DNA from 4 places in the Paenibacillus sp. MMS20-IR301 genome. Region 2 is predicted to be linked to each of the others. Evidence: riboswitches for the same ligand, from Rfam matches in the RefSeq annotation. Region 2 holds a riboswitch; each other region holds the start of a gene.

Region 1 (7,392 bases), 3.4 Mb from region 2:
CGTCCGGGTTGAAGCTGGCCACCGCATCCTCGTGAACAGTAATATTAAATCCCAGATTGTACGCATCCACAGCTGTATGCAGCACACAGATATCCGTGCATACGCCGATCAGATGCAGCTCGGTAATCCCCCGCTCACGCAGCTTCAGCGCAAGATCCGTGCCGCAGAACGCGCTGTAACGGGTTTTATCCATCCAATAGATGGCCTCACGGTTCGCCTCATATACAGCCTTCAGGGTGCCGTACAGCTCACGCCCGCTGCTGTCCCGCAGATTATGCGGCGGAAACAGCCTGCTCTCCGGATGATACGGATCATTGGCCTCATGCAGATCGACCGCCATGACCACATAGTCACCTGCCTGCACGAATTGCTCAGTCAATGCGCTAACCCGCGGGGCAATGTCAATCCCGGGCTGCCCTACAGGCAGACTGCCGTCGATAAAATCATTCGTGAAATCAATTACGATCAGTGCTTTCATATACAGATAGCCCCCTTTTCGCAAATCAAATCAGGTATAAATGGATAACAGCGGTTCATGGTCAGTGAACATATAGAGCTGCGCCGGACGCTGGGAGTATTGATTGGAGCTCAGCAGGTCACCCGCTTCATCCCTTACTTCCTTTAATATACCCTGCCGGCTGCGGGTTGACGTAATTTTGCGGATAAAATTCGGTTCCTTGAATTCCGGAACTACCGTCTGAATCACCTGGTACAGCTCGCTAAGCGTGAAATGGCGCGGCAGAAACTGCCGGGCAATCGTGGTCTGCAGCATCTGCTGCTGAATCCGCAGGTAGGCGTCGGAAATAATATCACGGTGGTCAAAAGCCAGCTCCAGCTCCTCCAGCGCTTCCTGCAGAGTGAACAGGCCGACCTCGCCCGCATCGTCGGAGGCTTGTCTCTGTTCGAGCATCCACTCTTCGACCAGGGCAAAGAACGCATGGCTGATAATCCAGCCGCGCGGATCGCGTCCGGGCTTACTGTAGACCCCGAGGTATTCCAGATGGCCGCCGTCCACGCCGGTCTCTTCCTTCAGCTCGCGTGTAGCTGCACCATAGATCGATTCATCTTCCTGGCAAAAGCCGCCCGGCAAGGCCCACATGCCCGCACAAGGCCATTTCTTCCGCCGGATCAGCATCACTTTGAGTTCCCGCAGCGGGAGTGTCTTCGTGACCGTCTTCCGTTCGCGTTTGGTCAGCGTAAACATGACAATATCCGCCGGAACGCCGTCCGGAGTGCGGTATTTTTTGGCGTTATAGGTTGGTTCCACGTTCTCGCTCACTTTAGATCATCCTTTGCCGCAGCTTTTATTTGCTGTTCGTATCTTTTAATGTACCAAACCTGTCCTTCTAAAATCAACCGCATAGAGCGGTAAAAAATAAAACAACCCCACAAAGTGGAGCTATAGCTACGGATGATTACTCAGGTACTTTGCGGGGACCCCAAAACATAAAAGGGACGGATTCTCATCCGCCCCGGAGGTGCTTCTTAATCGCCGCAGGTGGACGGAGGCGCGTCTGTGCCTGCTTCCACGTTGATTTTATCCGAGACGGTATCCCTGATAACCGAGATGACCAGCTGCAGCAGATAGTTGATATCGCTCTGGCTCTGCTGGAACTCATTCACGACCGGAATGCTGTCAATCTCATCCTGCAGCAATTCAATTTCCTGTTCAATCTTTGCGACCATGCTCACATTCTTGAAGCTCTCAAAGGCCACAATCTCCTTCTGCTTCTTCTTGATAGCAGCTATGAGCCCCTGCACCCGGTCGTGATTCTGGATCTTCAGCTCAGCCTGCTGGAAATGCCGGACCTCTTCACTTGTGGAGATCAGTGCAGCCAGCTCCTTCGCTTTGCCCATAATATCCTCGCGTACAATTAAATCGCGGGTGTTGTGGGTCTCCATGCCGTATGCATTCAAACGCGCTTCTTCCCGGCTCATTCTTCTCGCCCCATTTCTCTATAATTAGAGGACTGCTGCCGCTTCAGCCAGATAGTCCCCTTTGATGTACCAGGTCTTCGTATCGGTAATTCTCACCTGCACCATCGTGCCGACCAGTGACGCCGGGCCTTCGAAATGCACCAGCTTGCTGTCCCGGGTCCGTCCGGCGAGGACATTCGAATTGTTCTTGCTTTCGCCTTCCACCAGCACCTCTGCCACCTTGCCGAGCATCCGCTCATTGCCGAGCCGGCTCTGCTCTTTGATCAGATCGTTCAGGCGCTGCAGGCGCGCGCTTTTGACCTCTGCCGGAACATTGTCTTCCATCGCAGCAGCAGGTGTACCTTCACGTGCAGAATAAATAAAGGTATACGCCATATCATACCCTACTTCGCGCACCAGCGACAGTGTCTCTTCAAATTGTTCCTCGGTTTCGCCCGGAAAACCAACAATAATATCCGTAGTCAGCACCGCATCCGGCACCCCGGCTTTAATCTTACGCACCAGCTCCAGGTAGGCTTCACGCGTATATTTGCGGCTCATTTTTTTCAGCACCGCCGTACTTCCCGACTGCACCGGCAGGTGGATATGCTCCACCAGGTTGCCCCCTTTACCGAGCACATGAATCAGTTTATCGTCAAAATCACGGGGATGCGCAGTCATGAAGCGGATACGCGGAATATCGATCCCCCGCATATCGTCCATCAGATCACCAAACGTGTAGTCGATATCCGTAAAATCCTTACCGTAGGCGTTTACATTCTGCCCCAGCAGCGTAACCTCCTTGAAGCCCTGGCGGGCCAGCTCCCGCACCTCGGCAATGACATCCTCCGGCCGGCGGCTGCGCTCCTTCCCCCGCGTAAACGGTACAATGCAATAGGTACAGAACTTGTCGCAGCCGTACATGATATTCACCCAGGCGCGCAACCCTTCTCTTTTCTTTGGCAGATTCTCAATGATGTCGCCTTCCTTGGACCAGACCTCGATGACCAGCTCCCTGCTGAAGACCGCTTCCTTGATCAGCTCCGGCAGACGGTGGATGTTATGCGTGCCGAAGATCATATCCACGAACCCGTAACGGGTCATGATCCGGTTGACTACCCCTTCCTCCTGGGACATGCAGCCGCAGATTCCGAGCAAGAGCCCCGGCTTCTCCAGCTTCAGGCTTTTGAGATGGCCCAGCTCCCCGAACACCTTATCCTCCGCATTCTCACGGATGGCACATGTATTTAACAGTATAATATCTGCATTATTCCGGTCAGGCGTGGCCTGGTAACCCATTTGCTCAAGCATGCCCTTCATCGTTTCGGTATCATGTTCATTCATCTGGCAGCCGTAAGTAGTAATATGATAAAATTTACCGCAGCCAAAATGCTCCATCTCCGGCAGAATCTCAAAATGGTACAGCACCTCGATCTCTTCCTTGCCGCGGCGCTTGCCTTCCCTATAATCAGGCTGGCTGTTGATCTGCACGTTTCTTCCTTTGATACGGTAGGTAGTTTTGCCTTCCTGCTCACTTATAATCTTGGCGTCGCTGAAATCGAAATATTTGGAGTAATCCTTGCCGCCCTGGCCGGAATTCAGGTCCGGTGGGCTTTTCTTCCCTTTCGCCATTGCAGTATCACATCCTCTGCTGAATTGCTGCTATATGTTAGGCTTTGCTAATGTAAAATTATATCATAGAGCTCCCAAGATAATCCATTATACTAGTGAGACTTGGCGGATATTCACAGGCAGAACAGCCCCGGTGATATGTTGATCACCAGGGCTGCTGTTATCTCCGTACTAAACCTCAATTAGCGCTGACAGTCGCTTGTAACAGCTCACAGGCTGAAGTTGCCGCCGGCTTCTTTTCGGGTCTGCTCCAGTACTGCTCGTTACCCGGAAGATCATCGAACCATTCCGCATCCTCAGGGCAATCAAGGATCATGAATTTGCCGTACTCCTGATCCCGGGACTGGTGATATTTGAGATAGGCTTTGCCTTGCTCGATAGCCAGAATCTCGATTTTGCCGGAGGAATGGCTCATGGAGAGACGGACTCTTTTGCCAAGGCCTGAAGTTCTCGCTTTGGCTTCTTCGACGATCCGGTATACCTGTTCAAGCGGCAGGACGAACTCACGGTTACCGGCAATCGGGCGGTTAATAAAGAAATAATATGGCGTTATTCCAGCCCAGGAGAGGCGGTCGAGCAGCTCACCCAGAACGGCCGGGTCATCATTAATTCCCTTAAGCACCGGCGTCTGATTGACGATAATGGCCCCGGCATCATGCAGATCTCTTACGGCCCGTTTGGCTTCAGGCGTAATCTCGCGGGGATGATTGATATGCGCCATGATATAGATCCGCTTCTCGACGGTAGAATGGGTGCGGATCAGCTCCAGCAGCTCGGGGTCCTGGGAAATCCGCATCGGGTTGAACACGGGCAGCTTAGAGCCGAGACGGATGATCTTGACATGCGGGATGGCCCGCAGGCTCTCAATGATGAACCGCAGCTTGGTGGTCGAGAGAATCAGGCTGTCGCCGCCTGTGAGCAGGACATTGTTGATCTCCGGATGGGCAGCGATGTACTTGATTCCGGCGGTAACATCCGAGGAGGCTTCCTTGACATCATTGCGGAACAGCCGTTTGCGGAAGCAGTAGCGGCAGTAGGCTCCGCAGACCTCGGAGACAATCAGGAGCGCAGTGGTCCGGTATTTATGCTGGCAGCCGTGAACCACATAGTTGGCTTCCTCATCGGATGCGTCCCATTCCCCATACTCCAGCAGCTCGCCCTCTCCGGGAACAACGAGCTTGCGGATGGGATCATCCGGGTCCTCCCAATTAATAAGGGACAGGTAATAGTCGTTTGCCCGGAATACGAACTTGTCCGTAATTTCTTTCAGTCTGGATCTTTCCGCCTCGGGCAGCATTTCCATTTTGTTAATGTCGGTTATGTAACGTACCTTTTGCACATGAATCTCTCCTTTGTTCTCATAATGGCGAGACATTGGGAGCCTTGATGTCAAAAAGCCAAACTGGCAGCCAGCAGGATCTCTCTTAAAAACACAAAAAGAGACCCTTAGCACAAGGGTCTCATGTTATAAGAAACATAAAAAAGCAGACCCATCCACTACTGACGAGGTTAGCTGACGGACTCGGGTAAGATGGTACCCTACATTGCATAGCTCAATGATTCGCCCCAATTGACTGGTTCCCCCGCTTTCCAGCTGGAAATACTGGAAATTAAGCGTAGTTCAAGTATAACCTGCAAAGTTTGCTGAAGTCAAAACTATTGATTTAATTTCAGGCCGGTAATAGAACCGGAAACATCCGTCAGGAGGAACAAGCCGGCAGATTCGTGGTATAGATCAGGGCGTGAGGTCTGTTCAGAGTACTCTATATGACCGCTATCGGGATTTAAGATGGACAGGCCATGAATCGCCCCCCATAATACGAGCTTACCGTGCACCTGTGCCATTTGGGCATGAGGGTAAAAGAGGCCTTCTATATCTGAAGTCAATCGGATTGCCGGCATTTTTAAGAAGAATTCCTTCCGCTCACCAGTTTTCACATCAAATAAAGCCAGTACCGGAGCGGATTTACCGTCACCATAAATCTCCAACTCGCCATCCTCTTCATCATACATTTCTGTCTCAATTTTGCCCCACACCGCGAAGGTATAATCATCTATCCAGGTTACGGGGTAGTCCCAGTCCTCCGTATACTCCCATATGTTATGTACAGTCGGCCCGTCTTCAGCCTCCCAGCAGTTAGACTTCCAGGATGGAAGATGCCAGGCACGGATGCTCCCGACAGGCTGCCAGATCCAGCCCGTGCTAATAATCCATTCTCCGTCTGGTGAAACATGCAGTTTGCCGAAGAAATAATCCAGGTAATGTTCCGTCGCCTGCTTGTCTTCGCTTTCGTATACCGGTGACTCACGGTCAGTCAGCAACGCACCGGTATCCATGTCGACCAGATCGAGTCTGTTCCATTCAGTACCCTTTATGAGGACGGTCCGGTGATCCAGTTCAGCAAATGCCAGAGGGAAAGTACATGTAGTATAATGGTAGTCATCCCGGGACAGCTTCATCACCTCTTGCAGGCTCTGCAGATCATAGACTGCGGCATGCTGGCCTAGCCGGTTGGAAATAGCCGCATACCGTTCGTCCTTAGAGAGAACGATTTGCTGCGGGTGCAGCGGATTAAATTCTGGAATATCCACTTGCAGCAGCTTGACCGCAAGCCCAGAATGCAGCTCAAGCCTCCATAACTCCCCTTCCTCATTCAGCACCAGTAAGGGTACCGCCTGCGTTTCTGTACTTTTTAACGCGTGCATGGCAATAACTACACCTGGATTTGGTACCAGTACCGGAAAGATAACACTTTCAAGCATAAATAGATACCTCCTCACGGCAGCAGAAATTATCTGTACTCTATATAGATTGAACTAAAAAAATTTAGAAAAAAGAGAGTTGGTGGCGGGGGGATATGTAGGGGCACTGTGACCTCCTGAGTTACAGAATGTTCACCATAGCAGGTAAATGGGTTGAATGTGCCCTCCATTAAGAAAAGCAGCCAGCCACGCAACGGTTATTCAAGGGACTAACATAGCGTTACGGACATGAGAGACGTTAAGCCTGCGGAAAGGTACCGGAGTGCCGGACCTTAAGGACATGAGCGCCGTTATTTCACCGGAAAAGTGGAGTTTGCCCATGAAAAGCCGCGGATAAGGGCCGTCGTGTCCGTAAGCCCTCCCCAATGACCTTTTTTGAGCGAATAAAGGCTGTGGCGTCCGTATGGATCAGCTTGGGAGTGTATTTGAACCAGACAGAGGGGATTGACCCTCTATAACCAGCTCCACCCTGAATACAACAGAATGAATTCCGGCCGTTCAGCAAGAAGCTCCTTGGGCATTCTTGTATCCTAAATCAACATATGGCTTTCCAGTTCAAGCTATATAGTCAACACCAGCATTCAGATCTATAATCACTGCAAGCCGCCTGACACATGTTCAGTGTCGGGGGATCAGCTCCTGAATACTGAATTTCTCCGCACCATTATCACTCTCCATCAATACCTCAATATCCGGGGCATACCGCACCAGCATCTCCCGGCAATTGCCGCAAGGAGGCAGAAGCACGCCACCTTCACTGCTCGTTCTCGCAGCTACAATCGTCTCAAATTCCCTTTCCCCTGCCGTAATAGCAGCCCCTATGGCAATAAACTCCGCACATGACCCATGGATCGAGTAGAGATTGACTCCGGTATAGATGTTACCGTTCTTGCAGCGTACCGCTGCCCCTACCGTATGGCGCTCGTTTACCAGATCGAAGTTACGGTCGATGGTTTCGCGGGCGGCCTGGATCAGCTCCCTATCTTTCTGTTCGACTTTCATTGTATGATTCTCCTTATGTATGTACTGCTGAAACTTCCTAAATTATACCAAAAAAACCCAGGCAGGCAGACATGAACA
Region 2 (7,392 bases):
TCCAGCACCACCTCAGGCATGGTCGGCTTGTTCTCTTCGGCTACTTCGGATTTACCGGGCAATGTGAACATTAAGACTACCGCAAAGGCGCAGGCGGCAAAAAACAAACCGCTCATAATCCATTTCTGCATCTGCATCCGTCCCTCCCTGTAAGCTGCTTCCTTTATTATACTGGAAGGTGAAGCGTTATCATAGCATTTGTGACAAAAAAATGAACGGGTATTCTGCGAAATTTTTAGACACATACAATAAGAAGGTTATTTCTCATAAACCATGCAATAAAACGGCTTATTGCCCGTTGGTGTTCTGCGTTCATAGGTATCGGTAATGGTAAATCCGCATTTCTGGTAGGCGCGGATGGCGCGCTGGTTCCAGGTTAATACCTCCAGATCGATCTCCCGCTCAGGATAACGGGCCAGAGCAGCCTGGACGATGGCTTTCATGAACAGATGCCCCATGCCGTGACCGCACAGATCAGGCCGCATGCCCACGCCGAGACGGACTACGCCTTCCATAGGAAACAGCTGGGCGAAGCCGCAGAGAATACCTTGGCCGTTCACGACCGATACATACTGCTCGCTGCGCAGCTGCGGGTCTCCGAATTCAACACCGAGCGCCTGCATCTGCTCCCAGGACATCCAGCCGTATATATTATACGGGGGCCTGTAATTCCACTCACAGATCGCAGCTGCATGCTGCGGCTCCATAGGAACCACATAAAATGTAACAGGAGTACTAATCATAACGGGGACCTCCTTTCAGGAGAGAATACTTCTTGTAATAATTATATACAAAACCAGCAGATTGGACGCAAATAACGGCCGGAAATGCAGAAACTTGACAAACGCGAAAAAATATTTTATGAAACGGCATTATGGGTGTTTGACGGATATAGAGCGGGGTAAGTACTTTTATAGACAAAAAAATAAGCCCTTCCCCAAGATTTCGGCAAAAATCCTGGAAAAGCGCTTATCTTAGAACTGCTTATTGCACATCGTCATTGTCTTCGGAATCTGCAGCCACGCTCTTGTAAGCATCCGTACTCATAATCCGTTTGGCGCCAACGTAGCGGTTGACGTAGTAGCTGTCACTCAGCGAACTGATAGTTACACCACGTGAGGAAGAAGCATGTGCGAACTTGCCTTCGCCAACATAAACGCCGACATGGGAAATGCCTTTACCGCTTGTGTTGAAGAAAACAAGGTCTCCCGGTCTCATCTCGTCACGGGATACAGCCGTACCCATCTGGTATTGGGAACCGGATTGGTGTGGCAGGTCAATACCGATCTTATCAAAAACATACATGGTAAATCCGGAACAGTCAAAACCGCTTGTTGTTGTGCCGCCGGATACGTATTTGGTCCCGATGGCTTTGTCGATCACTTTATCCATTTTGGAATCCGCGAAAGCGCTTCCTGCTCCGATGGTGAAGATGATGGAAAAGCTTAGTACTGCGGCTGCTAACTTCTTCTTCAAAAGTAAATACCCCTTCCAAATGCCTACGAGGTTAGCTTAAGGGTTCGGTTGAAGGTCCCCTATGACCCCTCTTAGAATAGGAGGTCAATTCACCCAAAGTTGGTTCCCCCGTTTCCCTAACTTGTTAGGAAACTCGGCACGACTGTTGATTAGGATTAGCTGTTTATTCAATACATGACAAAACCTTTGTAAAAACAGATTCAATAATTACAAAAATGTTACTAAAATCTCACTGCGATAATTGTAACAAAGACTAGGGCGCTTGGCAATCACTTATAACATATTAATGCATTTTTTTTGCACATTTTAGAGTTATAGGTGCTTAGAAAGACTCATATTTACGTACAAGGTAAGCTACAGGTAAGTTATTTCGAATAATTTATTAAAAATCCGGTGAAAAAGCTGTTTCATGGTTTGCAGAAATGTGTAAAAGGTAGAATAAGGAAAAGGAAAAACCCGGAAATGATTACGGCAATAATCAAGTTCCGGGCCTGTATAAGTTACATTTAGTGTTAGAGGATTCAAAATCCGGGGAAATAATCAAGAGTTCAATCGTAAGCGACAGCCTGATAGGCGGTAGTGCTCATTACCCGTTTGGCGCCAACGTAGCGGTTGGCCCAGTATGCCTGACTCAGCGAACTGATGGTTACACCATGTGAAGTGGACGATTGTGCAAATTTACCTTCTCCGACATAAATACCGACATGGGAAACTCCGTTACCCAGCGTATTAAAGAAAACCAGATCGCCGGCACGCAAGTTACTTTTTGCGACGGCTGTTCCTACGTTGTACTGCGCTTTAGAAGTGCGGGGCAAAGTAAGGCCGATATTTTTGAATACGTATTTGGTAAACCCGGAGCAATCGAAACCGCTGGTGCTTGTGCCTCCGGTTTTATAGGCCGTACCAATTGTTTTAGAGATCACAGTATCCATTTTGGAGTCTGCGAAAGCGCTGCCTGCTCCCAGTGTGAATACCATCACAAGACCCAGCGCTGCTGCGGTGCATTTCTTCTTAAAATTCTGACTTCTCAAAAGATGTACTCCTTCCAAGGCCTGCGAGGTTAGCTTAAGGATTCGGTAGAAGGTTCCCCTATGACCCCTCTAAAGCGAGATCAATTCACCCAAAATATGGTTCCCCCACTTCCCGGTGCAAGGAATTAGGCGTTTTGTGCACCAGAACAGTGACTTGTCAGCAAAGGTTAATTTCATAAGTTACAGGTTAAGTTACAGGTAATGTTCAGATCCATCTTAAAGATTACAAATTTGTTACTAGTAGTACAGGCATCATTGTACCAAAGGATTTACAGTTTTGCAAATGCAGCGGCTGGGCCCGTACAAAAAAAGAGTCTTGCGCCCTTTGAGGGAGGCAATGACTCTTGTAGTATGCCATTTTAACAGCAGATTATTGTGGAAATGATTTACTGGACCAGAGATGATACTGTGCGGCGATTCCCCACATTTTGAATAAGGTAGAGGGCAGGAAGGCTCCCTGGCGCAGCAGAAGGGCCGGCAGGCCCGGACAAAGGATGGCAGAGGCACTGCAGAGGATCAGAGTTAACAGACTGCCTGCTCCCATGACTGCCGAGATGAGAATAGACTTCAGCAGTACCTTCAGGCAGATCAGCAGAGAAGCGAACATGCCGCTGCCGGCGGTATAGCCAAACTGCATATAGAGCAGCAGCTTGCGGATGAGGAAGAGGTAGATGAGCCAGCCCAGGACGTAAGGCGCCAGCAGAAGCAGCTGCGGATAATTAAGAATGCCGCTGACAAGCAGCGGGTACATAGCGGGAAGCAGCCAATAGAGCGGGAGAAGGATGAGCGCCCATTCTACGAGACTGAACAGCAGCACCGGGAGCCCATAACGCTTCATTCCGGGAAAAAAGAACAGCCCGCGCGCCCCCGCGCGTTCCTGATGAAGCTCATGCAGCAGCCCTGCCCGGATAAAGGGGGACAGCAGCAGCCGCAGAAGGGACAGTCCCAGCAGCAGCCACAGCCACCGCAGCACAGCAGGGTCACTGTACAGGGCTGTGCGCCCCTCAATGTAATACAGCAGCCTGCCCATTCCGCTGCCGCCGGCGCTGGCATCCGGATAACGCAGCAGTACCGGAACGACCGCGCTTTTGATGAATTTGTACATAAAGTAGCCCCAGAATAGCCGGTAAATGAATAGCAGAATCAGTATATAAAATTGCTCTTTCATGCTGTGCCAACCGCGGGTTATTGAACTTTTCACAATCTTTCACCTCACCAGACCAGAGTTCCGAGCAGGGTTTCAAGCAGTGTAGTGATACTGACAGTCCAGCGGGAAAGCTTGCTGTATTCAAGCTCTGCCATCCTGAAATTGTTAAGATGCTTACTTTCCAGCAGGATGGAATGCTCCGGATCAACCTCCGCGGAGACCAGCGGCGCTTTGTAGGATAGCTCGAAGGTAGTGCTCTTGCCCGCACCGTTCCAGTATTGCTGTACGGTATATCCGTCCGAGAAGGTGAATTTCACAGGAACATCTGCATAATGGCTGCCCTGGTTGCTTACATCCACAACAGCATCATACTGCAGGCCATCTCCTTCGCTGCTGCGCTTGACAGAGAGCGAGATGTCATCTACTGCAAAGTCAGGAGCGCCTCCGCCATATACATACTGGTCAAAGTAAGTCTGCCAAGACTGCTTGGTCACTTTCTCCACAACCTTTTGGAAGTCGGCGGTGGTAGGATGCTTGAAGCGGTATTTACGGGCATAAGCCGCAAGAATGGCATCCATATTTTTGGTTCCGGTAAGCCGTTCAATATCCTTCAGCACCAGCTTGCCCCGGATATATACATTCCGTGTATAGGCTTCATCCCCGCTGTACTTCCAGGTTGCAAGCTTGAGCGGCTGAGCGGAGGTGACCAGGCTCGACTGCAGCGGAAGGCTTGAAGCTACGCCGTATTCCTGTTCCATCAGCCGGTCTTCGGCATAGGAGGTGAAGCTCTCATCCAGCCAGGCTTCCTCGAATTCATTGCTGGCAACCATGCCATAGAAGAACTGATGGCCGATTTCATGGATTACTGTGCGCTCAAGTGTAGTGCCCGGCGATGCCTCTGCTGCGCCGAAGGCCGTAATCAGCGTCGGGTACTCCATGCCTCCGGCCCCGTTGCCTGACTCAGGCGGGACTACAATGGACAAGGTGGAGTAGGGATAAGGCCCGTACCATTTGCTGAAAGCCGTGAGGGCAGCCTCAGCAGCCTGGAAGTAGCGCTCCTGGAGATCCTTATGCAGCGGGTCCAAATAGAGCTTAATCCGTACCCCGGGCACCTGCGGCGCCGAGAAGGCCTTCTCGGCGACAATGAAATCCGGTGATGCCGCCCAGGCGAAATCATGAACATCATCAGCGTAGAACTGATAGATCTTGCGGTCGCCGGCCAGCTTCGCATTCTTCACCGGGAACCCGGTTGCAGCAACCGTGTAACGGGACGGAACGGAGATGGTTACGTTGTAGATGCCGAAGTCACTGTAGAATTCGGAGGTGCCGTGATACTGATGCAGATTCCAGCCTTCCTCCCTCAGCCCCCGGGTGCCGGCAGGCTCGTAGACGCTAATCTTGGGGAACCATTGCCCGGCCATAACGAAGTTACCTGCAGTGCCCATGCGGGCGAATATTTTGGGCAGCTTGACCTCAAACTTAAGCTTTAGCGTAACGCTCTCACCGCTGTTTACCGGCTGGGGCAGATGGACCTTGAGCAGGGTTGTATCCTGTACATTGCCGTCGTCAGGCTGAACATACTGAGTGCGCTGCATAAGTGAAACTCCCTCAGAGGTGCGCAGATCTGTCAGGGTAAGGCTGCCGAATCCGCCTGCAGGCATAGAATCTCCGCGAAGCGTGCCTCCGGACTCCTTCATGAAGGTGGTATTGCCGGAAGCGAATGCGTTAGGGTAGAGGTGAAAATAAAGCTCCTGCACCGGCTTCTTGCCCGGATGTGTCCAGGTCATCGTTTCAGTTGCGGTTAAAGTTTCCGTATCCTCCAGCAGCTGAACATCGATGTGATATTCCGTGACCCGCTGGCTTAATGCCTCAGATGCCGGAGGAGGGGTGATTTCCGGAAGAACAGACTGCACCGTCTGCGGCCCGGGCAGGGCGGCAGGGGACTTGGCCTCTTTCGGGGCAGCGGCCGTCCAAACGGCAGGGCTATGCCCTGACAGAATCCATATTCCGCCCCCGAGCAGGGTGAGGACGGCCAGAGCTGCGAAGATAAGGGTGTACCTTAATGAATGTGGCTTCATACTGTGATTCCTCCCGTGACAAGCATCTACGGGATGTATATGTTTGCATTCGCCGCATTATTAGCTAAAATTAAATAATTAGTGAATGGAAAGGATGTGCACATGTGGATAACATACAGCCGGAGGGCAAAAAACAGATTTCCCTTAATATTGTCAACGCCAGAGCCAAGCATAAGGGCTTCGGCGCAGGCTCCATAGAGCTGAATAATGTATCGCCGGTCATTATTGATCAGGGTGAAGCGGTTATCGATATCGGTGCCATGCATGCCAAGAGCAAAGTGGAGAAGGGCATTAAGTTCTCCATGAACCGGGAAGATGTCCCGGCCGGCAGACAGGTCTGGGTCGTATGGGTAGCGGTCGACCGTACCGCAGACAGCCAGTTCTACGGAGGCATCACTGCCTGTGAGATGTGGATTGATACTGAAGCCCGGCGGGGCTGGAAGATTCTCGCGGATCATGTCAATAAGCTGGATGCTGCGCTCAAGCGGAAGGTGATTCTGGAGGGGCTTGGCGCACCGGAGCGGGCAGCGCTGAAAGCACTGCTGATGGCCCATAACCCAGAGTGGTGGGCGGCTTCGCCGGAAGAGCTGAAGGCGCCCTTGTCGGAGCTGGAATAACAGTGTAGGTAAGGATACAACTGCAAACAAGGCTTGGCTCTCTGTCAGCAGAGGACCAAGCCTTATATGTAATTTGTATAAGATTTCCGGTCTACGTATTACTGTGTTACTCTGCCTGGTGAGCTTAGCTTGCGCTTTAGCTGGCTTACTCGGGCCTGGCTGATTCCGAGGACCTCGGCAAGCTCCTTCTGATTGGCGTAGGGATGCTCCTCCATAGCCTTCACCAGCCGCTGGCTCATTTCTTCAGTCTTACTCCTGCGCCCTCCGCGGACAGGCTCGGTATCCTTCTCAGCTGCTGCAATTGAAGCGGCGGCGGTCTCCTCAGACCCGCGCCCGGGATCGCCCAGCTCCTGCAGGCATGCCTTACAGATGAACTGGTCCTTGTAGTAGGTTACCTGATCAAGGCTTCTGCAGAACGTGCATTCTGTGGAGGTGTACTTTCGCAGTACAATAATTTCCTCATTTAGAATAAAAAACTCGATGGGATCCCCAATGTCGATATTTCGTGTCATGCGGATTTCTACGGGAACCACAATTCTACCAAGACTGTCTAAACTCCGGATCATGCCTGTATCTTTCATTCCATGTCCCTCATTTACATCTTTATATTTTTTGTGGATACCTTCTGATTATAGCAGTAATTGTAAGTTTAGAGAACGGGGAAAGCGCATACAAATGGGGTCATATCTTGTCGCTTTATAGAGGAATTAGCCGGTATACGGCGGATTAGAGACTATTGGTTATATGTACATGAAAAACCTCTCCTTTGGGGGATTTCCCAGAGGAGAGGCTGATTAGGGTTCTCTAACTTTTACCCAAATTCAGGGCGGCGAAACAGCCGGAGGAAAATTCAGGACAGAACGAAAGGCTGAGCCTCCCGGCTTACGACGGAAACATAGGGATTACCCCGGAGGTAGAAGCGCCAGGGGCGTTCTGCGTATTCCTCTGCATAAGGAATATTAATGCGCGGTGACTGGACGATGTCCAGCGACTCAGGTGCCTCTCCCTGCTCAAGCCAGAGCGGACCGCCCCGCAGATCAAGT
Region 3 (7,392 bases), 2.5 Mb from region 2:
GATGACCATCTGCTCAGCCAGGCCCTGGCCGGACTTACGGTCCGGGAGGTTCGAGAAGAGACGGAGGGTAACCTGCTCTCCTGCGCTTCCTGCCGCATTACCGTCTGTGCTGCTGCCGGCTGCATTCCCGCCGCTGTTATTATTGCCGCATGCACTGAGTACTGAGACTGCCGCAAGCGCCGCAATCAGCGTTATATTCCGTTTGGACTTTGTATTCTTAACCATGTAATCTCCCCCTAGTTTATGTTGAACTGGCTTGGCTTCTTTGTGCTGACAACATCGTAACAGAGATCCCTGAAGGCGGTCAGTAGAGAAAAAGAGAGTAAAGTTTAAAATTGTCGACTCCTTCCCGTGAGCCTTGTTTATCTCCGGTACTTTGGCATACTATTAATGAACAGTGCACAGCTGCTGTATTCTTATCTACTCTTAAGGCAAAGGTCAGTGATCCCATGCTGCGTTTCTACTTGAATCTGAATCTGCGATATAAGATAACGATCCTTATTTTCCTGCTGATTACAGCGGTCACCTTCTCCATTGGCGGGTATTCCTACTCGATCTCCAAGAAGCAGATTATCAATAAAGTAAGCAATTCCAACCAGAGTGTCCTGAAGCAGATCAACAGCAACCTCTCCCGGATGCAAAAGACCATCGCCGACTGGGTTACCGTCTTCAGCCTGGCGTCCGTCGTGCAGGAGACCTTAAGAAACAATACTGCGGATTCTGTAGAGATCGAGAACCAATTCTATAACGGGCCGACCGCCTCAATGATGAACCAGATGCTCGTAACCGGAAATTTCGATTACCTGTCCCTCTACGGGAGCGTCCCGACACCTATATTTCAAGTCGCAACCGATGACAGCAGCGGGGCTAACAGCTTCGATACTATTATTAATAATGCAATCTATAAAGAGACCGTTGCCTTAAACGGCGCCTCCTACTGGTTCCCGCTGACCCGGGAGAATAATGTGTTCATCCAGAGCAACCGCAACGAGAAGCTGGGGATGACCCGGATTATCCGCGATATTGTCAACGGCAACCGGATCGGCTTTGTCTTCGTCGGCATCAATCTGGAGACGATCCGCAAGACTTACCTGACGAATCTCTATGATCAGGACCATGGCATCCTGATTCTGAATGAGCACGGGGAGCAGCTGCTGGCCGCAGGCAAAGAAACCTATAGTCCCAAAGCTGTCGATTTCGTGCTGAAGCAGGCGGCAGCAGGCGTTCTCTCGGGCTCCACCATCGTCAATATTAAAGGCGGGGATACGCTGCTGAATTACAATATCAACGAGGACGGCTGGATTACGCTGTACAGTGTGCCGCTCAGTTCCTTAACGGAAGAGCTTAGCTCGATTAAATCCGCTGTGCTGGTGATGATTCTGGCCAGTCTGGTGCTTAGTATACCCCTGCTGATGTTTTTCTCCTCGTTCCTGACGGCACCGATTAAGACGCTGCTGCTGTCAATGCGGCGTTTCCAGAACGGCCAATTCGACGAGAAGGTTAACATCAAGTACTGGGATGAGATCGGCCAGCTGAGCCGGGGATACAATAACATGGTGGCGAACATCAAGGCGCTTGTGGACGATGCCTATCTGCTCAAGCTCAAGGAGCAGGAAGCAGAGTTAAAAGCATTGCAGTCGCAGATCAATCCCCACTTTTTGTATAACATGCTGGATACGATTTTTTGGGAGGCGGAGTCCTCCGGGCAGGACAAGATCAGCGAGATGGTGATCAACCTCTCCCGGCTGTTCCGCTTAAGCCTGAACCGCGGGAAGAGCTTCACCAGCGTAGCCAAGGAGAAAGAACTGATCGGGCTGTACCTCTCCCTGCAGAAAATGAGATTCAAGGAGTCGCTCGAATTCGTCATTGATATTCCTGCGGAGCTGGAAGCCTTCGTTATTCTGAAGCTCAGCCTGCAGCCATTTATTGAGAACGCACTCGTTCACGGCATTGAGCAGAAACGCGGCGGCGGCAGAGTAAGCATCAGCGGGCAATTAACCGGGGACAAGCTTGTCTTTGTCATTGAGGATAACGGGGGCGGGATGAGCAGCGAGACGCTGCAGAATATTCTCAAGGACCGCGAGGAATCGGATGTGTATACAGCCCCGGATGTCGGGGGGTATGCGGTCCAGAATGTATACGACCGGCTGAAGCATTTCTATAAGGGCGATTTCACCCTGAATTATTCGAGTGTCCCGGGAGAGGGCACCCGCGTGGAGATCGTCATTCCGGCGATTATGGATATTGAGGTAGAACAGTGACAACTATATAGCTTGAACTGGAAGCTTAAGTTTATTAACGATAGGAGAACGCCTGTAACAATAGGGCAATTGTATTATATACATTTGATTCATTGCTAAATGCCCGAAAAAACTATTCTATTGTATTTCGTACAATGCTTTTCAGGAAAATGAGCTTAGAATGCCAAAAACTCATGAAACGAGTGTACAAAGTACAATAGATTCTATTTTAGGGCTGATTTTGCTGTGATCTGCTGTACAAAGTACAATAGAATGAATTCTCTGCTTCCTTACTATTCAAAAGCTCAAGCTCACAGGAACCTGCAGAAGCGTTAGCGGCCGGAAGTCCAAATGTTCGCCGCAGTGACGAATAAAGCATAACGTTCAAACTTAAATGCGTCTTATAAGGAGGCTTCGGCCATGTTTAATATGATTATCGTGGATGATGAGGAACGGGCCCGGGTGGGCATCAGAACATTGATCGACTGGCAGGCCCACGGCATCAGCATTGTGGCAGAAGCCCGGGACGGACAGGAGGCACTGGAAATCTTAAGCAGCCATCCGGTAGATATTATGCTGACCGATATCCGCATGCCGCAGATGGACGGGCTGGAGCTGATTTCTGCCGTATCTGCGAAGTACCCGCATATCAAATCGGTCATTATGAGCGGGTATGATGATTTTGCCTACGCCCAGAAAGCCATCCGGGTCGGAGCCAGCAACTATCTGCTGAAGCCGAGCCGGAGACAGGAGATTCTGAATACGATTCTCGCCATCACGGAGCAGATCCGTTCAGAGAAGCTGGAGATTACTTCGCTTGAGCATCTGCGCCAGGGCTTCCGTGAGAGCCTCCCGCTCTTGAAGGAGAAGACATTAAGCCAGCTGATCCTGACCGAAAGCTCCTCCTACTCCCGGCTGCTGGCCAATCTGAAAATGAACAATCTGGTCTTCCCCTACATGATGTACGGGGTGATTCTGCTGCGGATCGACAACTTCCAGCAGCTGCACCAGAAGTATCTGCATGAGGACACCGAGTTGCTCAAATACGGCCTGAAAAATATCTGCGAGGAATCCCTGCCGGAGTCTATCGTATGTACCGCTTTTGAACATCAGGATGATATAGTCCTTGTGCTGAACACCGATGATCTGCTCGATCATGAAGAGTTAAGCGGCTATATCCGGATTATCCAGGATAATATCGCAAGCTATCTGAAGTTCACCGTCTCCGCCGGAATCGGCAGCCTGGATCATAACATCCAGCATCTGCGGCGTTCCTTCCTGGAGGCTTCACAGGCGCTTAACACCCGGAACTATACCGGCACCGGCAAAATCGTCGAGTTCAGCGGGGAGTTCGATGATGAATCCTCCCAGTCCTCCTATCCTCTGCATGAGGAGCAGGAGGTGCTGAAGGCTGTCCGCAGCGGCTCCAGCGAGGAAATCACCGAGATGCTGTCGCTGTTTAATGTGGCACTGCAGCCCGAAACCGTGTCGCGGGACCAGGTGATCAAATCGAGCTTCGCGCTGTTCTTCGCCCTGTACAAGCTGTGTATTGAGAACAACGTCAACGTGAATAAGGTGTTCGGGCAAAATCTGACCGAGCTGATTCATGTCCTGTCCCGCTCCAGTCTGGATAATATTTTCCAGTCGCTGCTGGAGACTGCCCTCAGAGTCAGCGAGCATTTGTCCTCCAAGAAGAACAGCAACAAGCTGCTTGAATCGGCCAAGCTGTACATCGAGCAGAACTATATGAAGGACATCAACCGCGAGATTGTCGCGCGGGAAATCTACATTACCCCGGGTTACCTTAGCCTGCTGTTCAAGCAGCAGCTCAAAATCAGCTTCACCGACTATCTGCACAAGGTCCGCATCGAGCGTGCCTGCCTGCTGTTCAAGGACCCGGGCATGCGGATTGAGGATATCGCGCTGCAGTCCGGGTACAATGACACGAAATACTTCTACCAGGTGTTCAAAAAGTATAAAGGTATCACCCCCAACCAGTTCCGCAGCAATGCGGAGTGAGGCGGTGTGAGGCGGGTAATACGGAGTGTGTGCCGCCTGCGGAAGATGTACCAATCATTGCGGGATCTCTGTCAAAAAAGTAAACAGGCTAGGCTCCTATTTGACCAAGATCCCTGAACGGGAAATCCAGCAGGCAATCCTCTACTTCCCGGATGCCGATCGCTCGAATGCATGCTGGTCTTGTAAAAACTCAAGCAGCAGCCTATTGAAGTGCTCGGGCTGGCACAGGTGGCTCGGGTACATCGCATCCTCAAGTATGGCTAACCGTGCAAACGAATATCGGGCCGCCGCCTTCTTCACTTGCTCCAGCACCCACTCATTCCGGTTGCCTGATACACAAAGAACAGGAATCTTCAGCCGCAGCGCGAACCCGCAGCTATCCGTGTGCCGCAGGGCCAGGCGCTGCTTAATAAGCTCCGTCGTCCGTTCATGCAATAGCTCACCCCTCAGGATACGGTAAGCTTCATACCATTTGTTGTACGTGATCCGCAAAGAACGGATGAACATTTCCGCCGGAAGATAGTGGGCCGCCCATGCGCAGATTTCCAGAAACTCCTTTACCTTACCGGCTGCCGCCGTATAATTACTATGAAAATAACTGTCTACCAAAACCATGTTCATAACCCGCTCCGGGTACTGATAAGCAAACTTGTGCGCCAGAACAGCTCCACTCGAACAAGCTACGATTACAGCCTTAGTAATAGATAACCCGTCCAGCAACCCTTTTAAATCCTCACATTGCGTGTCCACTATTCTGCTAATTTCCACATCCATTTTACCGGACTGCCCGTTCCCTCTCAGATCAAACAGAATCACTTTAGCCCGTTTGCTGAAATAATCTGCCTGCGGCTCAAACATACGATGCGAGGTCGAATGATCATGAAGAAAAACAATCGGCAGACCGCTGCCCGACACCTCATAGTATAGTGTGGTCCCATTAACTTCAATATGCGGCATTGCATATGACTCCTCTCTTGTACGCTTACGAGGTTAGCTGCCGGATTCGGGCTCAAGTGAGCATAGCCCTGCTCGAATTATTCGAGATTCACCCCAGATACCTGGTTCCCCCGCTCCCAATGTGGGATTCAGCGAATTATCATTATTTTGCAGGCATTTACTGATCCTTCTCGATAGAGGATTTCATATCATCCCGGACGCTGCCCCTCCATAAAGGGACCCCGGAACGGTAAGCAGCACGCCCGTTTAGATGACCTGCCACCGGAGAAGTAATGAAGACAAATAGAATCGCGAGCAGCAGCTTGATACTGATGGTACCGTCAGCGAACAGAAAGTACAGAAACGCACCTCCCAGCACACAGAGCACCCCGAATGTTGCACTTTTGGTGGCCGCATGCGAGCGCAGATACACATCGGGCAACCGGATCAAGCCAAATGCGCTGAGCCCGCAGAATATCGCGCCGAGCAGGACCAGAATTTTACCTATCAGTTCAAGTGTCATTTCTGTCTCCTCCTTCCTCTTCCATCACAATGCCGCGTTCAATATATCTGGCCAGCGCTGTTGTCCCAATAAAGGTAAGAATACCGATTACCAGAATGATTTCCAGAAAGTCCTGTGTATCCAGCAGCATGCAGATCACTGCAATCATTGCCAGAACATCAATTCCTATCGTATCCAGGGCGGCAACGCGGTCTGAACGGGTCGGCCCTGCCAGAAGACGGAATACGCAGGCCAGCAGCGCCAGCCCCAGAATTACCAGAGCAGCAGTCAATATGGGCTGGTTCATCCGCGGCTCACCTCCAGTATGGTCTGCTCAAAACTTTTTCGGATCTGGCTTGCCATCTCCTCTGCATCTTTAATATCAATAGCGTGGATATACAGGGTTGTTCCGTCTCTTGAGACATCCAGCGTTAATGTTCCCGGAGTCAAGCAGATCAGGCAGGACAGCAAGGTAACTTCCCACGCCGAGGTCAAGGCAGTCTCATAAGCAAAAATACCAGGGCGTATGTTGAGTTTCGGCCGGATAATATGACCAATCACTACAAAATTGGATACTGTCAGCTCACGGGCAAAGATCAGCAGAAGTTTCAGCACTGCCCATAAACGTCTAAGATAGAATGGCTGTTTCCGTGATTTCTGCATGACAAGTAAAAGCACAATTCCAAGCAGATACCCCACAATGAAGCTTCCACCGGAAATATTATTGTTCATGAACATCCACAAGAAAGCAATCAAAAGGTTAAGCACGATCTGCAGCATCATAGCCCTCTACTCCTTCATCACAGATTCAATATACAGTGCCGGCGAGGACAGAACTTCTCCAGCCTGTGATACATAGGTATATATCGCCTCAGATCCTATCCCCATTAGGATTACAAGCACCAAAAGGCATGCGGCAACGGCCGAAGAATGCTTCAACCTGACTTGTGGCAGTTCTTTCTCCGGTTCATTGCCCCAGAATGCCAGCCTGAATATCTTGATTAAGGAATACAGCACGAGGAAGCTTGATCCCAGACCAATGAGCGATAACGCCAGCATGCCGGCATCCAGAGCCCCGCGGATAATCAGAAGTTTACCAGCAAAGCCGCTAAGCGGCGGAATGCCCACCAAGGCAAGGGTCAGGATAAAGAACATCCAGCCGATGAGCGGATATTTTTTGATCATGCCGCCCATTCCAGCTAGGCGCTCTGTCCCTGCAGCGGTGATAATCATCCCGCCAAGCATGAACATCAGGGCTTTTGCCAGCATATCGTGCAGCAGATAGAACACCGCGCCGTTTAGTGAACCGGGGGTCCCGGCAGCAAGTCCGAAGATTACAAAACCTACACTAACAATAACGTTGTAATTCAAAATACGCGGAATATCGTTGTAAGCCACTGCCCCCAGGCCGCCAAGGATCATGGTGGCTACCGCCATCCAGGTAATCCATGGTTGTGTGAAATCTGTATCATTTACAAATAACAGTGTAAATGTACGAATGATTGCATACAGCCCTACTTTGGTCAGCAGTGCACCGAACAACGCTCTGACCGCAAATGGGGGGGCGCTGTAGGAGCCCGGCAGCCAGAAAAACAGGAACAGTCCGGCCTTCAGAGAGAATACGATTAAGAATAACATCGCAATTACGTTCAGCACGCCCCCCTGACCGGCTTCAGCAATACGCTGGGACAGATG
Region 4 (7,392 bases), 3.6 Mb from region 2:
TAAATGCCGGCACCGACGGCAATTCCGATCAGAATCAGCCGGGTAGGTGATAGTCCGTCTGCTCTGCGGTAGGCCAGCAGATAGATCAGCATTGCCGTAAGGGCGGCACCTGCCAGCGCCAGCAGCGGCAGGACAAAGATGGGGGCCGCCGTAGTTGCAGGGACAAAGGAAATGAAAATCAGGACAGCAAACCCTGCACCGGCATTAATCCCCAAGGTAGAAGGCTCTGCTAAGGCATTGCGTGACAAGCCTTGCAGAATGCTGCCTGATACAGCAAACCCCGCGCCGATCAGCAAGGAGATCACGATACGCGGAAGCCGGAAATCAAACAGAATCAGCTTCTGCTGCTTGCTGCCTTCTCCAAGCAGGGTATGTAGAACTTCAAGCGGAGACAGCCGCATGAATCCGGTATTCATACTGATAACAAACATAAGGACGATTAGTCCGGCAAGGATGCCCAGAATACTGAATTCCCTGGCGCGGCGCGGTTTCACTGAGGATACTGCAAGTGTCCGGTTCATTACAGCTCCCCCTTGCGCTTACTGGCCAGATAGATGAAGAACGGCACCCCGATTACAGCGATTAAGGCTCCAATCGGAGTCTCATACGGTGCATTGATCATTCTTGCCGCAATATCCGCGAACAGGATCAGAAGGCTTCCAAGAACCGCCGAGCAAGGGATAATCCAGCGGTAATCGACGCCGACAAGATAACGTGTAATATGCGGAATCATTAATCCGACAAAAGCAATCGGCCCGGCCGTCGATACTGCAGCTCCGGCAAGTATGATCACTATGATGATCCCGGCAGCCTGCACGAGCCGTGTGCGCTGTCCAAGCCCCGCCGCAACATCCCGGCCCAGGCTCAGCAGTGTAATGGACCGCGAGAGCACCAAAGAAGCTGTCAAGGCCGCCCCGATCCAGGGGGAGATGATTGTAAGCTGCGTCCAGTTCGCCCCGCCAACCCCGCCCGCCATCCAGAATGCGATGTCCTGGGACAGGTTGAACAGAATCGCTATCCCCTGGCTGATTGCCAGCAGCATGGCACTGACTGCCGCGCCTGCAAGAGTAAGCCGCAGAGGCGTAAGGCCGCTATGGGAGAGCGAGCCGATGCCGAACACCAGCAGTGAGGCCACAGCCGCACCTGTGAAGCAGTAGAACAGGATATACACGAATGACAGTGATGGCGCAAAAGCAAAGGCCAGCGCAAGGCCCACGCCCGCACCGGCATTCAGTCCCAGCAGGCCCGAGTCGGCCAGCGGATTGCGGGTCATCCCCTGCATAATCGCCCCGGCAACGGCGAAGCAGGCTCCAACGAGCGCTCCGGCCAAGGCCCGGGGAATGCGCAGCTCACGGATTACCTGATGCTGGGACAGCTCCGGGTTGAACCGGAAGACCGCTGCCCATACGGTGGCCAGCTTGATATCCACAGCACCTACAGATACGGATAACATCAGCCCGATAATAATTGCTGCGATCCCAAGCACCAGAATAGTCATTGCGGCAACCGGCCGCGACTTTACCGGTTGGTCTCCGGGAGCAGCAGAAGAATGAAGTGTGGATCTTGTAGATGAAACCATAAGCCGACTCCTTAACAGGATTATTACGAGCACCTGACTGATTATCATTCTCATTATCGCAAATATATGAAAATTGTACAACTTATACAGTACTAAAAAAAACGTGCAGATCATCGTATCTGAAAGATACAAGGACCTGCACATTCTCAGGCGGTAAATTTTCTTACCGCAGCTCTGCTTACTTTACAAGACTGCTCAGGGCATCATCAATGGTTTTGGAGTTAGCTACCGGCCCGCTGTACAGCCAGCTGGATTCTCTTCCGAACTCATGAACATTCCCCGCCTTTACAGCCGGAATTCCTTTCCAGATTGCGCCATCCGTAATTTCAGCTGCATCCGCCCCGTCACTGTTCACCAGGATGATCTGATCTGCAGTCAGCTCGGACAACTTCTCAAGTGTGATTGGATTCCAGGTTGCTCTGGACTCTGCCGGGATGTCGGTAACCAGATTCGGCAGCTTCAAACCAAGATCACCATACAGTACCGCCCCGCTGCTGCGGGTTTCGTCTACGATAAAGAAGTTCTTGGAGACCAGCCACAGGATCGCTACAGATTGATCACCGATTGAAGCGGTGATTTTCGCCTTGGCATCAGCCGCTTTTTGATCATAATCTGCAAGGGCTTTCTCAGCTTCAGGAGTCTTCCCTAACAGCTCACCGATCCGGAGCAAGCTTGCACGCCAGTCTTTGCTGACCTCATCACCCAGAACATACGTAGGTGCAATTTTGTTCAGCTGGTCATACAGCCCGTTCTGAACGAGGCCTTCCGATTGTACGATGGTGAAGTCCGGAGCGAAGCTGGTTACAGCCTCCAGCGGAAGGTCATAGCTAATCGTTGGAATATCTTTGAGCTGGGTTGCCAGGTATTCCTGAATACCGTTGGCTACGGACCACTGGGCAACCGGAGTCACACCGAGAGCCACCAGATAATCCTCCATATAAGATGCAAGTACACGCTGCGGGTTCGCCGGGATCGTAACTTTATGCCCCATTGCGTCTGTCACCGTTTGTTCCGCAGCCGGTGCAGCTGTTTCTGCCGGTGCAGTTGTAGGTGCAGCCGTGGTTTCAGCTGCCGGTGCAGCCGTTGCAGCCGCTCCGCTGTTTGCAGCATTATTATTACCGCATGCGGACAGCAGTACCGTCATGGTCATGAGTCCGGCCACGGCCAGCTTCATACTCTTCGGTCTTTGCAGATTGAACGACAACATTTGATTACCCCTCCTGTATTTACATTCTTTGATCGGTCAAAGGTGCCTGATGCCTTTGCCTCATATTATTAGATGATATTGATTCTCATTCTCTATGTCAACAAAATTGTTTAGTTTTATATAAAACAACCCTGTCACATTAAAAAGACAGCTCCCCCGCCTGCAGGAACTGTCTGTTCACATCTCTTCAGAAATGTTTATTTGTGCAAATGATAAGGAACGGTTGCAATAACAATATCCTTCTGATTCATCAGATAAGAGCGGATGAACAAGCTGGTCTGATTATGCAGAACCGCCTGCCACCAGTGCTTCGTTACAAATTGCGGAATTAATACAGTGATATGATCAGTTGACGCTGTCTTCCATTCTACCGTATCGATAAACTTCACCAGCGGGCGGATAATGCTGCGGTACCGCGAACGGAGTACAATCAGCCGGACACCGGGATTCCATTCCTCCCACTTCTGTTCCATCTTATGAATCTCTTCCTCATCGAACCCTACATAGACAGCCACTACATTATCAGTCAAGGACTTTGCGTAGCTGATCGAATGCAGCACCGCGCGGGTTACGCCCGCAACGGGAACGACAACCGTACTTCCCTTGATGCAGGGCTTATCGGTAGCCGGGCAAATCCGCAGCTGATCGGCAATATTCATATAATGACGGTGAATCCGGTGGAACACAATAATGACGAGCGGCAGGAAGATGAAAGCCATCCACACGCTTGAGAATTTGGTAATAATGAAGATCAGGGTAATCGTCAAGGTGGTGAGCATGCCTACCGTATTAACCGCGAACTTGCTCTTCCAGCCTTGCGGCTTGGTTCTGAACCACTGCACCATCATGCCCAGCTGGGACAGTGTGAACGGGATGAATACCCCGACTGCATATAACGGGATCAGCCCTTCTGTATTCCCATGGAATGCTGCTACCAGTACAGCCGACAACACTCCGAGGAAAATAATACCGTTCGAGAAGCCCAGCCGGTCACCGCGGACCATGAAGGCATGCGGCAGATATTTATCCTTGGCGAACATGAAGGCCAGCAGCGGGAATGCCGAGTAAGCTGTATTAGCTGCCAGGAACAGGATCACTGCTGTAATCCCTTGAATGAAAAAGTACAAACCGCCGCGGCCGAAGGTCGATTCGGTAATCTGTGAGACCACCGTCGCCTTCTCATCCGGCATAATACCGTACCAGTAAGCCAGCAGCGTAATTCCAGTGAACATAATCCCGAGGATCAGACCCATCAGCATAAGGGTTTTGGCGGCATTTTTTTCCGCAGGAGCCTTGAAGTTAGGAATAGCATTGGAGACCGCCTCAACCCCGGTAAGTGCCGAACAGCCAGAGCTGAATGCCTTGAGCAGCAGGAACATACTGACATTCGATACCGCTGACCCGATCTCAGGCACATGCGCATGCGCACCGCCGGTCATATACTTGATGAACCCTGCGATAATCAGCACGAAGATGGAGACAACGAACAGGTACACCGGAATAGCTATGAAGGAAGCAGACTCGGTAACGCCCCGCAGATTGACAATTGTCAAGAGCAGGATTACAGAAACCGCAATTAATACACTATGATTATGCAGACTTGGAAAAGCTGAAGTGATCGCATCCGTACCCGCTGAAGCACTTACGGCCACAGTCAGAATGTAATCCACCAGCAGCGAGCCGCCGGCCAGAAGTCCGGTATGCACGCCCAGATTGCTTTTGGCAACGATATATGCGCCTCCGCCCTGCGGATAGGCAAAGATAGTCTGCCGGTAGGACATAATCAGGATAGCCAGCAGGCCCAGTACGGCTAAGGCAATTGGCAATGAGTACCATATAGCTGTAAATCCGGCAGCCACGAGTACAATTAAGATTTGTTCTGTTCCGTAGGCTACAGACGAGAGCGCATCAGAAGACAGGACAGCCAGTGCTTTCACCTTGGATAACTTTTCATGATCGAGTTCGTTCGACTTCATCGGACGTCCGATCAATAGTCGTTTTACCTTGCTTACCATCGTAGTAACAGTTCCTTTCTTGGTTGAGTTGAATCGGATATTCCGTGCGCTGTTTTCAAAGTGGATTTCATAAATGCAGGCACAAAAATAAGCATACGGAAATGATCCGCATGCTTAAGGGGTGCATGGTCATTATCCCACTGTTAGCTTACGAGGTTAGCTGGCGGATTCGGGCTGTGGTAGCCCTACGGTTCCGGGTATGTGACCCCGGTCCGATTCACCCCTTTGTCATGAAGACCAAGTGTGGTTCCCCCGTTTTTCCTTCCGAAAAATTCAGCGCATATTCAACTTCTCACAAGGACTAATATTAGTCTACAACAGGCTTTCCGTAAAGCGTTGAAACAAATGAAAAAAGAATGAAAAGCATCCAAAACAACCAAATCTAACATCCGGTATGTCTGGATCTTTCATTCTCTCTTATTATCCCATTATGGCGTGATTTTGCAGCATTTCTGCCTAACTATTTGTCCAAAATTAAAGGAAAAATCAATCTTATTATTGTGCCGGCAGCCTTCTTACTCTGCTGTATCCTCTTTACGTCCTGTCCAGAGCAAAATTGCGATTAAAGCAAACGCAATCAGGGCAAGCAAAGGAATCGTAATAAATCCGAAATAATTCAGATAATCCTTATTGCAGGGAACACCAATCGTACATGGAAGGACCTTGCTGAGTGCCGGTATTTTCTGTTCCGCATAGTGATAGATTGAGATACTCCCGCCAATCAGGCTAAGCGGAAGCACGTACGGAATGATGCGCTTATCTCCACGGTAGGTGGCGATCCCGAGCAGGAAGAGCTGCGGGTACATAAAGATGCGCTGGAACCAGCACAGCTTGCAGGGCTCATATTTCAGAACTTCACTAAGGTACAGACTCCCTGCCACAGCAATGACAGAGACAAACCAGGCCAGGTAGAGGCAGTTGCGCCGGCAAAAGGCAGAAAAGGCACTCACTGTGCAGTCCCTGCTTCAGCAGCCAGCTGGATCTGAGCGTCGATAGCTTCGATATTGAACGGTTCAGCTACCTTAACTCCATTGATGAAGATCGAAGGCGTTGTCGTGACCCCTGAGCTTCTGCCGAGTTCGATATCTCTTTCCAGTTCAGCGGAATAGGTCTGGTCTTCAATATCCTTACGCATCAAATCGTAGTCTACCGGCAGCTCCAGCTGCTTCGCCAGACTTACCAGATAATCCGTTGTAGCCCACTCTTCATTCTCATCGCCTTGGTTAGCGTACACTGCATCGAAGAATTTCCAGAAGGCTTCCTGGTCCTGATGATAGACAGACAATGCTGCGAGTGAGGCTGTTCTTGAATCATCACCGACAAAGGCCAGGTTGACGAAATAGAAGGCGGCTTTGTCCTGATTCACATATTCTTGCACAAGCTGCGGTTTAATTACCCCGGTAAACTGGGCACAAGCCGGGCATTTGTAATCTCCGAATTCCACAATTTTGACTGGGGCGTCTTCTTTGCCGAGCCGCGCCATCTCACTGTAATTGAAATTAACCGGATCTGCATTTGAAGCGGTAGTGGAGCTGTCCTTCGAGGCCAGGAGGAATAAGCCGGCGAAAATAATTACGACCAGTGCTACTGTACTCACGATCAGAATTCTCGTTTTCTGCTTCTGCTGCTCCTGCTCTGCCCTGCGTTTCTCCTGTTTGCTCATTTGGGGAACTGCGGCATTGTTCTTTTTAGGTTTGCTCAAAGAGAGTTCCTTTCCGTCCTTCAGGACTATCGTGATAAAAGATAAGTTACTTTCAATTATATAATTAAAATTCTCTCCTTGGCAAACCCTGAATTATACAGCTGCATTATCTGCCGGAAATCCGCTTTTCTTCTCCTGAGTGAATATCAGTTCCGCCGGTTGCTCCAGTGACTGCAGCATAATTCTGAACAGAAACCGGCTGCCGCCCCCTTCTGCCGGCTCGGCCCAGATTGCCCCCTGCATCAGATCAACCAGTTTTTTACAGATGGCCAGCCCCAGCCCCGTCCCCGGATATTTACGGGTATGCGTTGCATCCATTTGTGAAAATGACTGGAAAAGCAGCTGCAGCTTATCCGGCTGAATACCGATGCCCGTATCTTGTACAGTGAATTGCAGGCCTTGAGTAGCGCCGCGTATTCCATAGGATTCTACAGTAACAGTAACCGTCCCGGAAGGCGTGAACTTCACCGCATTGCCGATCAGGTTAATCAAAATCTGGCGGATGCGCGCACTGTCACCTACAAAGCCGGCGGGAAGATCTTCTTCGATCTCCAGCGCAAGCGCCAGCTGCTTGTCCCTCGTAACCACCGCATACATATCGATACATTCCTGCAGCAGTACCTTTAGATCAAAAGGCGCTTTATGCAGAACAAGGCTGTCTGCCTCCAGCCGGGAGATATCCAGGACATCGCTCATGACATGCAGGAGTGCATGGCTGCTGCTGCTCTGCAGCTTCAGCAGCTCCAGATGCTCCGGCCTGCTGATCTCCTCAGCCAGCAGCTGATTGATACCGATGATGCCGTTAAGCGGGGTACGGATCTCATGGCTCATGGTTGCGAGGAACTCGCTTTTCATCCTTGCAGCACTTTCCGCAGCATCCCGGGCCGTG

What was found. A riboswitch is a leader RNA that binds a small molecule or an ion and turns the genes downstream of it on or off. The one in region 2 is predicted to bind cyclic di-AMP.
Region 1: linked by a shared signal. The riboswitch ahead of LOS79_RS06500 (KamA family radical SAM protein) and the one ahead of LOS79_RS24595 (C40 family peptidase) in region 2 are both predicted to bind cyclic di-AMP.
Region 3: linked by a shared signal. The riboswitch ahead of LOS79_RS02460 (alpha/beta fold hydrolase) and the one ahead of LOS79_RS24595 (C40 family peptidase) in region 2 are both predicted to bind cyclic di-AMP.
Region 4: linked by a shared signal. The riboswitch ahead of LOS79_RS07330 (APC family permease) and the one ahead of LOS79_RS24595 (C40 family peptidase) in region 2 are both predicted to bind cyclic di-AMP.

The regions. Positions count from the first base shown of each region.
Region 1 covers NZ_CP135275.1:1,472,765-1,480,156, reverse strand. The annotation lists gene LOS79_RS06520 (cysteine hydrolase family protein) at 1-478, opposite strand, end outside; gene LOS79_RS06515 (NUDIX domain-containing protein) at 509-1,279, opposite strand; gene LOS79_RS06510 (YlbF/YmcA family competence regulator) at 1,486-1,938, opposite strand; gene miaB (tRNA (N6-isopentenyl adenosine(37)-C2)-methylthiotransferase MiaB) at 1,963-3,549, opposite strand; gene LOS79_RS06500 (KamA family radical SAM protein) at 3,728-4,888, opposite strand; cyclic di-AMP (ydaO/yuaA leader) riboswitch at 5,035-5,176, opposite strand; gene LOS79_RS06495 (hypothetical protein) at 5,206-6,312, opposite strand; gene LOS79_RS06490 (cytidine/deoxycytidylate deaminase family protein) at 6,931-7,314, opposite strand.
Region 2 covers NZ_CP135275.1:5,761,556-5,768,947, reverse strand. The annotation lists gene LOS79_RS24610 (c-type cytochrome) at 1-131, opposite strand, end outside; gene LOS79_RS24605 (GNAT family N-acetyltransferase) at 258-743, opposite strand; gene LOS79_RS24600 (C40 family peptidase) at 985-1,476, opposite strand; cyclic di-AMP (ydaO/yuaA leader) riboswitch at 1,482-1,625, opposite strand; gene LOS79_RS24595 (C40 family peptidase) at 2,025-2,453, opposite strand; cyclic di-AMP (ydaO/yuaA leader) riboswitch at 2,511-2,649, opposite strand; gene LOS79_RS24590 (hypothetical protein) at 2,878-3,675, opposite strand; gene LOS79_RS24585 (M1 family aminopeptidase) at 3,720-5,732, opposite strand; gene LOS79_RS24580 (YwhD family protein) at 5,837-6,349, shown strand; gene LOS79_RS24575 (AbrB/MazE/SpoVT family DNA-binding domain-containing protein) at 6,448-6,930, opposite strand; gene LOS79_RS24570 (DNA-3-methyladenine glycosylase) at 7,200-7,392, opposite strand, start outside.
Region 3 covers NZ_CP135275.1:608,184-615,575, reverse strand. The annotation lists gene LOS79_RS02475 (ABC transporter substrate-binding protein) at 1-225, opposite strand, end outside; gene LOS79_RS02470 (sensor histidine kinase) at 465-2,261, shown strand; gene LOS79_RS02465 (response regulator) at 2,661-4,259, shown strand; gene LOS79_RS02460 (alpha/beta fold hydrolase) at 4,401-5,216, opposite strand; cyclic di-AMP (ydaO/yuaA leader) riboswitch at 5,224-5,360, opposite strand; gene mnhG (monovalent cation/H(+) antiporter subunit G) at 5,374-5,718, opposite strand; gene LOS79_RS02450 (Na(+)/H(+) antiporter subunit F1) at 5,708-6,004, opposite strand; gene LOS79_RS02445 (Na+/H+ antiporter subunit E) at 6,001-6,480, opposite strand; gene LOS79_RS02440 (Na+/H+ antiporter subunit D) at 6,487-7,392, opposite strand, start outside.
Region 4 covers NZ_CP135275.1:1,652,058-1,659,449, reverse strand. The annotation lists gene LOS79_RS07345 (FecCD family ABC transporter permease) at 1-521, opposite strand, end outside; gene LOS79_RS07340 (FecCD family ABC transporter permease) at 521-1,579, opposite strand; gene LOS79_RS07335 (iron-hydroxamate ABC transporter substrate-binding protein) at 1,758-2,786, opposite strand; gene LOS79_RS07330 (APC family permease) at 2,984-4,801, opposite strand; cyclic di-AMP (ydaO/yuaA leader) riboswitch at 4,931-5,090, opposite strand; gene LOS79_RS07325 (disulfide oxidoreductase) at 5,317-5,751, opposite strand; gene LOS79_RS07320 (DsbA family protein) at 5,748-6,464, opposite strand; gene LOS79_RS07315 (ATP-binding protein) at 6,597-7,392, opposite strand, start outside.